DNA from 2 places in the Agrobacterium sp. rho-13.3 genome. Region 2 is predicted to be linked to the other one. Evidence: predicted binding sites of a transcription regulator. Region 2 holds the regulator's gene; the other holds the start of a gene.
The links. Region 2 encodes PhoB, which activates phosphate uptake and scavenging genes when phosphate is short. Its sites were predicted from a motif close to TGTCATNNANCTGTCAT; they were not measured.

Region 1: RMR16_RS10835 (YdcH family protein) is a predicted target of PhoB. The motif match lies at 2,930-2,946, and genes of this name have one in related genera.

The regions. Positions count from the first base shown of each region.
Region 1 covers NZ_CP192774.1:2,172,816-2,177,987, forward strand. The annotation lists gene RMR16_RS10820 (tetratricopeptide repeat protein) at 1-1,053, opposite strand, end outside; gene RMR16_RS10825 (thiamine phosphate synthase) at 1,062-1,715, opposite strand; gene RMR16_RS10830 (sulfite exporter TauE/SafE family protein) at 1,822-2,583, shown strand; gene RMR16_RS10835 (YdcH family protein) at 2,693-2,869, opposite strand; gene RMR16_RS10840 (YdcH family protein) at 3,105-3,308, shown strand; gene purE (5-(carboxyamino)imidazole ribonucleotide mutase) at 3,355-3,822, shown strand; gene RMR16_RS10850 (5-(carboxyamino)imidazole ribonucleotide synthase) at 3,819-4,928, shown strand; gene ykgO (type B 50S ribosomal protein L36) at 5,056-5,172, shown strand, end outside.
Region 2 covers NZ_CP192774.1:111,294-116,465, forward strand. The annotation lists gene pstA (phosphate ABC transporter permease PstA) at 1-725, shown strand, start outside; gene pstB (phosphate ABC transporter ATP-binding protein PstB) at 801-1,616, shown strand; gene phoU (phosphate signaling complex protein PhoU) at 1,702-2,418, shown strand; gene phoB (phosphate regulon transcriptional regulator PhoB) at 2,451-3,134, shown strand; gene RMR16_RS00560 (cold-shock protein) at 3,493-3,702, shown strand; gene RMR16_RS00565 (hypothetical protein) at 3,915-4,139, shown strand; gene RMR16_RS00570 (DUF6481 family protein) at 4,176-4,565, shown strand; gene RMR16_RS00575 (GcrA family cell cycle regulator) at 4,999-5,172, opposite strand, start outside.

The sequences.
Region 1 (5,172 bases), 1.0 Mb from region 2:
GTCTGGCTTTGTGCCAAGCGCCTGAATGTAAAGATGGGCGACCTTGTTCTGGGCCACGACATTGCCCCGCTGTGCCGCGCCGTAAAGCCAGCGGAAGCCCTCTTCCAGATTGCGCTCACCGCCGATGCCGTTGACGAGCCAGATGCCGAGATCGACCTGCGCCGTATCGAAGCCTGCCTTGGCCGCGCGGGTCAGCCATTCGCGTGCTTTGGCTTTCTTTTCAGGCGGCGTATCCTTGAGGTTCCAGTAGATTTGCGAGACGGCATATTGCGCATCTGCGATGCCCTTGCCCGCTGATTTTTCATAAAAGGGCAAAGCAGCATGCAGGCCGTTCGGGCCGGGCGTCTGGGACACAAGGATTTGCGCCCAGTTGAACTCGGCCTCCGCATTGCCCGCTTCCGCCGCACGGCGCATATAATCATCCGCCAGCGCCTTGTCGTGCTTAGCGAGTTTGCCTTCCATCACGATCAGCGCGTATTTGAACATGGCAACGGGATCGCCGCCCTTGGCGGCCTGTTCATACCAGAAGGCAGCCGTCTTGTTATCGCGGGCAATGCCGAAGCCACGGGACATCATTTCCGCCACAAGCGTCTGGGCTGCGGCATCGCCGGTCTGTGCACGGGTCAAAGCCTTGTCCAGCGCCTGCACATATTCGCCGCGCTGGTAATGTCCAAAAGCATCGTCCACCTTGCCGGTGAATTTCTTTTCCGGCGGCAGCGGCGGCAATTCGGCGCCCATGCGCTGATAGACATTGACGCCGCCGGAAGGCTGCAAGTCTTTCTGCTCTTCTGAAACCACACGCCCCTTGCGGATCAGTTCGGCACCCGGATCGGACGGGCGAGACAGCACCTCCGGCCCGCCGGTATTGACGGGACCGAAATCGGTGTCCTCTTCTGGCATCGCTTCGTTGGCCGGACTTGGGGCATCGAGACCCGGCAGAAGTTGCGATGGGTTCGCGGCCTTATCCTGCGACTGCGCGTGATGCGGCATCACCGCAAAAAGCAGAGCAAAAGCCGAAACGGACACACGAAGCAGAAAAGAGCGAGCGATCATCGCTTGTATCAACCGCCAAACCGTGGCGCTTTTTCGTCAAGCAATGCGTTTGCTTCCGCCACCGCCTGTGCAGGGCCTCCCGCATAGCCAAACACGGCCTGACGCAGCGCCACGAATTCCACGCCGGTTTCAGAAACAGCCAAGGCAGAGGCGATATCGGAGCCGCCCATAACGATGGCGGGGATTTCGATCATCGATGCCCACCATTCGCCAAGCGCGAGATTCTTGGAATGGGCTTCCGGTTTGATGTCACCTTCCAGCTTGCCGAAGAACATATAGTCCGGGTTGCTCTCGCCCTGCTCCAGCGCCTTATGGCGGTCATCGGCATTGCCGCCACCTACGATCAGCTTGGGTGCGAAGTTTTCCACAGCCTCGGCCAGCGCTTGCGCATTGCCGACAACATGCAGGCCATCTGCCTTGGAGCGGCTTGCAGCGCGGCTATCGCCAGCCACCAGCGCTGCGGCACCGGCTTCCTGCACGATGGGCACCAGAACCTCGGTCAACTTCTGGAAGGTCGCATCATCCAGTCCATATTGCGGAATGATGACGGAGGCGACATCGCCGCCCCGCAATGCATCTTCCAATGTCTTGGCCTGATTTGCAGCATCATCGTTTGCAGGAACGATCAGAACGAGGCGGCAGCGATCTTGGGGTGCACTCATCAGTTTATCCATTTTCCGCAGACAGGACGCTTCGCCCGCAATCTGCACTCGTTTTCATGTCCTCTTTCCGATAAACCGGACAGGCGAAAGGATCAACCGTCCATCCATGCTGCTCGATTTTCATTTCTTTCTCGTCGCCATCCCCGCAGTCATCCTCGTTGGCCTTTCAAAAGGCGGGCTGGGCGGCGCTTTGGCGCTGATGGGCGTGCCTCTGATGGCGCTGGCCGTGCCACCCGTGCAGGCCGCGGCAATCTTTCTGCCCATCCTCATCGTTATGGATTTGGTCGCGCTGTGGGCATGGCGTCACCATAACCACCGCGAGACGTTGCTGATCCTTCTACCGGGTGCGATGATCGGCATCGGCGTTGGCTGGGCCACGTCTGCGATGATTTCTCCTGACACGATGCGGCTGGTTCTGGCGGCTGTCACCATCATTTTCGTGCTGCAATACTTCTACGAGCGTTTTGTGCTAGGGCCTAAGGTGGCCGTTGCCGCCAAACCGCAAAACCGCGCAAAAGCAACGATCTGGGGCTCTTTTTCCGGTTATGCCAGCTTCGTGGCCCATGCCGGTGGCCCGCCTTTCCAGATTTACGCCATGCCGCTAAAGCTCGACCCGAAAAGCTACACCGGCCTCAGCGTGCGTTTCTTCGCCATCGTCAATGCGGTCAAGCTGGTGTCGTATTTTGCGCTGGAAGCTCTGGATACCACCAATCTGCTGGCAGCGTTTTCGCTGCTGCCGGTGGCCATCGTCTCCACCATGCTGGGCGCGCGGGTGGTGAAATATCTCAAGCCAGCCACTTTTTATCCGCTGATGTATTCGATGGTATTTCTCGCCGCCCTGAAATTGCTGTGGGATGCGCTTCGTTAAAACCGCGAAGTATCCAAATAAAAAGCTCTGATCGCGAGTGCGACCAGAGCCATAATTTTCAAGCCGTCCCGTAAACGCTAATGGCGCCGGGAAGCAGACATTTTGTCAATTAATGCCTTGTCGAGATTTTCAATCTCTGCATTTCATCCTTCAGGCGCAGTTTTTTGCGTTTCAAATCCACAATCTGCTGATCATCTGAGGAGGGGGAAGCAAGAACAGTTTCGAGCTCCTCCTCAAGAGCACCGTGTTTCTTTTCGAGCGATGCAATATGAGCCTGAATGGTCATGCGGCACGTCCTTCCTTGTTGAACCTACCTCCAGCGCTCCATCGCTGGAGTTTCAGGTTTACGACGGCAATGTGACATGGAACGGCGCGCTTGTCGAAGGCAGAATCAAGGCAATATCTGGGCAAAATGGTCATAAGGGAAACTTCCCGTTACCGCTATTTGGTGGTACAGGCACCAGGACAAACAGTAAAATTGCCGGATGGCGGTCCGGTTGTATCAAAATGGGGATAAAAGCATGCCCGATCAGGACCACGCGGACGTTAGGCTGGCACTGGCGCGATTGCGACAGGAGCATGAGGACTACGATGCCGCGATCAACGCGATGATCCAGACCAATTGCGAAGCCTTGCGCATTCAGCGCATGAAGAAGAAAAAGCTGGTCATCAAGGACAAGATGACCCAGATCGAAGACCAGATTATCCCCGACATCATTGCCTGATACGGAGAGACCGTTGAGCACAGAGACACCGCCCGTCGCCATCATCATGGGAAGCCAGTCCGACTGGGAAACCATGAAAAACGCCGCCGATACGCTGGATGCGCTGGATATAGAATATGAAGCGCGCATCATTTCCGCCCACCGCACACCGGAGCGGATGTTCAGCTTCGCGACCGGCGCGCGTGAGGAAGGCTTCAAAGTCATCATCGCCGGTGCCGGGGGTGCGGCCCACCTTCCGGGCATGACGGCGGCTTTAACACCGCTTCCGGTGTTCGGCGTTCCGGTTCAATCGAAAACCATGTCGGGACAGGATAGCCTTTATTCCATCGTGCAGATGCCAGCAGGCATTCCGGTTGGCACATTGGCGATAGGCAAGGCAGGCGCCATCAACGCCGCCCTTCTGGCGGCGGCCGTTCTTGCGCTTTACGACGAAGATCTGGCCGACCGGCTGGATGAATATCGCGCCCGCCAGACGGCAGCGATTGCCGAATACCCCATGGACACCCCGCAATGACATCGGGAAAGATTGGGAAATCTGGAACCATCGGCATAATAGGCGGTGGGCAGCTTGCCCGCATGTTGGCCATGGCAGCTGCGCGCCTCAACTTCCGCACCATCGTGCTGGAGCCACAGGCTGACTGTCCGGCAGCGCAGGTCTGCAACCGCCAGATCGTTGCCGCTTATGACGACGAAAAGGCGCTGGCCGAACTGGCAAGCGTCTGCGATGTCGTAACCTATGAATTTGAAAACGTGCCTGTGGTGGCCGCGCAAACACTGGCCGCCTCCGTTCCAGTCTACCCTCCCCCGCAGGCGCTGAGTGCCTCGCAGGATCGGTTGACGGAAAAGCGTTTCCTGAACGATTGCGGCATTCCAACTGCCGGGTTCCGACAGGTGGACGATCAGGCAGGGCTGGAAGCTGCGCTTGCCGAATTTGGCGGCAAGGGCGTGCTGAAAACACGCCGCATGGGGTATGACGGCAAGGGACAGCGGGTTTTCAAAGGTGGCGAAGACCTGACCGGCGCATTTGCAGCACTGGGCAATGTCGCGCTGATTCTGGAAAGCTTCGTGCCGTTCGAGCGTGAAATCTCGATCATTGCGGCGCGTTTTCAGGATGGCACTGTCACCTGCTACGACCCGGCAGAAAACGTGCATCTGGGCGGCATTCTGCATACATCCACCATTCCGGCGCAACTCTCCGACGCGGCGAAAACGGTGGCAGTGGAATCGGCAGAAAAACTTCTCGCCGCACTCAACTACGTGGGCGTCGTCGGCATCGAGTTCTTCGTGCTGCCGGACGGATCGCTGGTGGCCAACGAGATGGCACCGCGTGTGCACAATACCGGCCACTGGACGGAAGCCGCCTGCGTGATCTCACAGTTTGAGCAGCATATTCGTGCTGTCGCAGGGCTTGCCCATGGCAGCACGCAGCGCCATTCGGATTGTGTGATGACAAATTTGATCGGTGACGACATCAACGACGTGCCACAATGGCTGGCAAAAAAAGACTGCCTCGTGCATCTTTATGGCAAGACGGAAGCGCGTGCGGGCCGCAAGATGGGCCATGTTACGCAACTGATAAATGCCGGAAAGCCGGGTGTTTCCAGCCAAATTGATGGATAGCGTGTTGACAGGCAAAGACTGACAGGGTATTTGCCAGCCAACCGAAAAAAGCGCGCCCCTGTTGCGCGTTTTTGATTGTTTAGATACGCGTGGCAAGAAGCGTCACGCCAAACTGCGGACCAGAAAAATGAAGATCAAGAATTCGCTTAAAGCGCTTAAGGCTCGTCACCGCGATAACCGTCTGGTTCGCCGCAAGGGCCGCGTATACATCATCAACAAGATGAACCCACGCTTCAAGGCTCGT
Region 2 (5,172 bases):
TCAACACCGGCATCTTCTTCAACGGCGCATCCAGCCGTCCGGAAGCCGCAGGTGTGGGCGTGGCCCTCATCGGCTCCTTCTACATGATGCTCATCGTGCTGGTGTTGTCGCTGCCGATCGGTGTTGCCGCGTCCATCTATCTGGAAGAGTTCGCACCGAAGAACCGCCTGACGGATCTTATCGAGGTCAATATCAACAACCTCGCTGCCGTTCCGTCCATTGTTTATGGTCTGCTTGGCCTTTCGGTGTTCATCAACTTCATGGGCTTTCCGCGCTCGGCCTCGCTGGTGGGTGGTCTGGTTCTCACGCTGATGACGCTGCCCACCATCATCATCGCCACCCGCGCTGCCCTGAAGGCCGTGCCGCCATCCATCCGCGCCGCAGCCCTTGGCCTTGGCGCGTCGAAAATGCAGACGATTTTCCACCATGTGCTGCCGCTGGCCATGCCCGGTATTCTGACCGGCACCATCATCGGTCTGGCACATGCCCTTGGCGAAACCGCACCGCTGCTGCTCATCGGCATGGTGGCCTTCGTCGCGAATTATCCGACAACACCCATGGATCCATCCACGGCCTTGCCGGTCCAGATTTACATGTGGGCGAACGAAGCTGAGCGTGCCTTTGTTGAAAGAACCTCTGGCGCTATCATCATCCTGCTTATGTTCCTCATCGTCATGAATGTTGGCGCAATCCTGTTGCGTCGCCGCTTTGAACGGCGCTGGTAGAGCATCTCCACACACAGTGGAGATGGTTTTTCCGTTCGGAAATGCGACGAAACGCTCTAAGAAGGAGCTGAAGCTATGAACATGTTGTCGGAAGCAGCAGTTGAAAAGGCGCTGGACAAGAAAATGAATGAAGTTTCATACAAGATGATCGGCAAGGACGTTTCCGTCTATTACGGTGAAAAACGCGCCCTTTACGATGTGAACCTGAACGTTCGCGAAAACACCGTTACCGCACTGATCGGTCCTTCGGGCTGCGGCAAGTCCACGTTCCTGCGCACATTGAACCGCATGAACGATACCATCGATGGCTGCCGCGTCACCGGCAAGATCACGCTGGATGAGGACGATGTTTACGATCCAGCCATCGATGTGGTGGAGCTGCGCGCCCGTGTTGGCATGGTGTTCCAGAAGCCGAACCCATTCCCGAAGACGATCTATGAAAACATCGCCTACGGCCCGCGCATCCATGGTCTTGCCCGCAACAAGGCGGATATGGACCAGATCGTTGAAGCCAGCTTGCAGAAGGCCGGTCTCTGGAACGAAGCCAAGGATCGCCTGCATGAATCCGGCACGGGTCTGTCCGGCGGTCAGCAGCAGCGTCTGTGCATCGCACGCGCCATCGCTGTTTCCCCTGAAGTCATCCTCATGGATGAGCCATGCTCGGCGCTGGACCCGATTGCGACGGCCAAGGTGGAGGAGTTGATCCACGAACTGCGCGCCAATTACACCATCGTCATCGTTACCCACTCCATGCAGCAGGCTGCCCGCGTTTCGCAGCGCACGGCCATGTTCCACCTCGGTCATCTGGTGGAAGAGAACGACACCGACAAGATGTTCACCAACCCGGATGACCAGCGCACACAGGACTACATCATGGGTCGCTTCGGCTGATCCAGCCATTGCTGTGAGGAAATCGCGCTGCCGCTTGAGCCTGATAGGGCTTGTGGAGCGCGCCACGAAACTGGAGAATTCGAACATGCCGACACATTCGCATATTATGTCCGCTTACGATGAAGAGCTGAAGTTCCTCAGCCGCCGCATTGCCGAAATGGGCGGTCTGGCTGAGCAGATGTGTGCCGATGCGGTGCGCGCGCTCGTCAATTCGGATATGGCGCTGGCCCAGAAGGTCATCTCGGATGATGCCATCCTCGATCACGCAGAACGCGAGATCGGCGATAAGGCCATCGTCACCATCGCCAAACGCCAGCCTATGGCGTCCGACCTGCGCGATATCATCGGTTCACTGCGCATCGCAGCCGATCTGGAGCGCGTTGGCGATCTGGGCAAGAACACGGCCAAGCGCGTGATCGCAGTGTCTGGAACCGGTGTGCCGCGCAAGCTGGCCCGCGGTCTGGAGCATCTGTCCGAACTGGCGCTGGTGCAGCTAAAAGAAGTGCTGGACGTCTATTCCACGCGCTCCGCAGAAAAGGCGCAGGCCATCCGCGAGCGCGACGAGGAAATCGACGCCATGTACACCTCGCTGTTCCGCGAGCTGTTGACCTACATGATGGAAGATCCGCGCAACATCACCACCTGCACACACCTCTTGTTCTGCGCCAAGAACATCGAGCGCGTCGGTGACCATGCCACCAACATCGCGGAAACCATCTATTATATGGCCACCGGCAGCCAGCCTGAGGGTGAGCGTCCGAAGGACGATAGTTCCAACACACTCGGCGCAGTCACCGAGTAAGCCACAGATAAGACTGGCGGAGTTTCATGCCCATGGTGCCGAAAATCGCAGTTGTTGAAGATGAAGAGGCTTTGAGCGTTCTTCTTCGCTACAATCTGGAATCCGAAGGTTACGACGTCGACACCATTCCGCGTGGTGACGAAGCGGAAATCCGCTTGCAGGAACGCACGCCGGACCTGCTGATCCTCGACTGGATGTTGCCCGGCGTTTCCGGCATCGAACTCTGCCGTCGCTTGCGGATGCGTCCAGAGACCGAACGCCTGCCGATCATCATGTTGACGGCACGCGGTGAGGAAAGCGAACGTGTTCGTGGCCTGGCAACGGGTGCGGATGACTATGTGGTCAAGCCGTTCTCCACGCCGGAGCTGATGGCGCGTGTGAAAGCCATGTTGCGCCGCGCCCGCCCGGAAGTGCTGTCTTCCGTGCTGAAATGTGGCGATATCGAACTGGATCGGGAAACCCACCGTGTTCACCGCAAGACCCGCGAAGTGCGCCTTGGGCCAACCGAGTTCCGCCTGCTGGAATTCCTGATGGCATCTCCCGGTCGTGTTTATTCGCGCTCCCAACTTCTCGATGGTGTCTGGGGTCACGATATCTATGTGGATGAACGCACCGTCGACGTCCATGTCGGGCGCCTGCGCAAAGCGCTCAACTTCTCCAATATGCAGGATGTGATCCGCACCGTGCGCGGCGCGGGATATTCCATGGAAGCGTGATAGCCAACAAGAGGCCACGTGATCATTAGCCTCCCCACCGTCGGGGAGGTGCCGGTAGGGCAAAGGGCGACGGATATTTCAGCGTCCGTATTCGCCGGGATTTACTTGCCCACAGCGCTGAATAAAGCCTTTTCAACCCGCGCTTGTTGACCCTGATATTTCATCAGCAAAAGATTAAATTTGACAATCAATCGCTAAAGCTATATCACTGCGATATCGATATTTTGCTTGCTGAGCTTTGGTTGCCGCGCGATTAGCACCGCGTTTTGAACTAACCCTTCCTTTCAAAAAAATCGCTATACTCGCACACAGGGCGTCAGTTCTGTGATCTATAACTTATGCTTTGAAAGGGTTCATTATGACCACAGGCACAGTAAAATGGTTTAACTCCACTAAGGGCTTCGGCTTCATTCAGCCTGACAACGGCGGCACAGACGCATTCGTACACATCTCCGCTGTAGAGCGTGCAGGTATGCGCGAAATCGTTGAAGGCCAGAAGCTGAGCTACGACCTTGAGCGCGACAACAAGTCGGGCAAAATGTCTGCTTGCAACCTTCAGGCTGCATAATTCGGAATCTGCTTTCCCTTGACCACGGATGTACTGGCACTGTTGAAAGCGTGAAACCAATCGAGGTCAGGCACATTGCCTGGCCTTTTTTTGTGCCGCTTGCCGGCCACCCCCTTGGGTCTCTGCGGACACTCTAGGCGACTGAATATACGCACCGGACTTGTCGAAAATCGTTCCGATTTTCAGGCCGATGCGATAGGAAGGGAATTCCAATGACTGATGCACATAGCAAGTCTCGCAAACAGGCCGAGATTGCGTTCGGCGCAACGCAAACTCAGTTTTTCGCGCGTGGTCATGCGGTTGATGAACTCAACTCCATCACGCAGGCCCGTGAAGAAAAGACCATTCGGCTGCGAGAAGCGCGTCTTGCGAAAGAATTGGAAGACAGCAAGAAGCCACCGGCAATCGCCCCACCAAAACGCGTCAAAAAATCCTGACTTCTGTCGGCGTGACGCATCAACTGGAATAGAGATTTGAGAAACGTTCGAAACATTAGAAACAATGAAGTCTCCGACCGTCGTGGCGCTGCTGCGGAAGCCAAGGCTGCTCTTCTTCAGGCTTTTCGTGCCGCAAAAGAAGCTGCCGAGCCGACCCGTGAAGCCAGACAGGCAGAGCAAGCTGCAATTGCGGAAGCTCGTGAAGCTCGCCGCCTTGAGCGCGAACAGCTGAAAATCGAAGAGCAGAAGCGCATCGAAGCCGAAGCCGCGCAGCGCGAGGCTGAACTCGAAGCCGCTGCCAACGCTGAAGCTGACGCACGCAAACTGGCTGACAAAAACCGCATCGCCCGCGTCCTTGAGGACGAAGCTGCCCGCAAGGCAGAGCGCGATCGCCGTTATGCCAACCGCAAAGCCCGTCAAGGCTAATGCATTGCCCCAAAATCGGCGTCGGTTTTGGGGAATGACAATGCGCAGGTTGAATATGGTATAGCGACCTCTGCGCGTCCGCGAGACGCGCGGCACTCTCGTCTGCTGCGCCACAAAAGATTTAACATGAGCTTGCGTGATCGGAAGCTCATGTCCTGGAGCATTTCCAGCAAAAATTCGAAGCAGTTTTGCGCCCGGATAATGCGTCAAAACAAATAGATAGAGTATTTTCGCGTTTCGGAGAAAGGCGGAAATACTCTAGGCGTGCACGAAAATGCCACCAACCTTCTCCCATTGTCCAATTCAAATCAGCACGACGGACTTGGCAAAGTCATGCGCTTTCGTCTGAAGGATCACAGCGTGCTCCGCGAAAAAATCGCAATAAAAAAGCGGATCAGAAGACCCGCTTTTCCAATCGATAATGTCGCTGGCATCAAGCCCTGCGGCGTTCGCTGACCGGCTGGTAAGCCATCTTGGCGTGGAACTTGCAATAGGGCGATGCTTCAGACGCGTCACAGCCACAGAAGTGGAAGTCGTCCTTCAAAGGGTCGCCAACTGGCCATTTGCACGTGCGCTCTGTCAGTTCCGTCAGCGTCAGGCGAAGCGA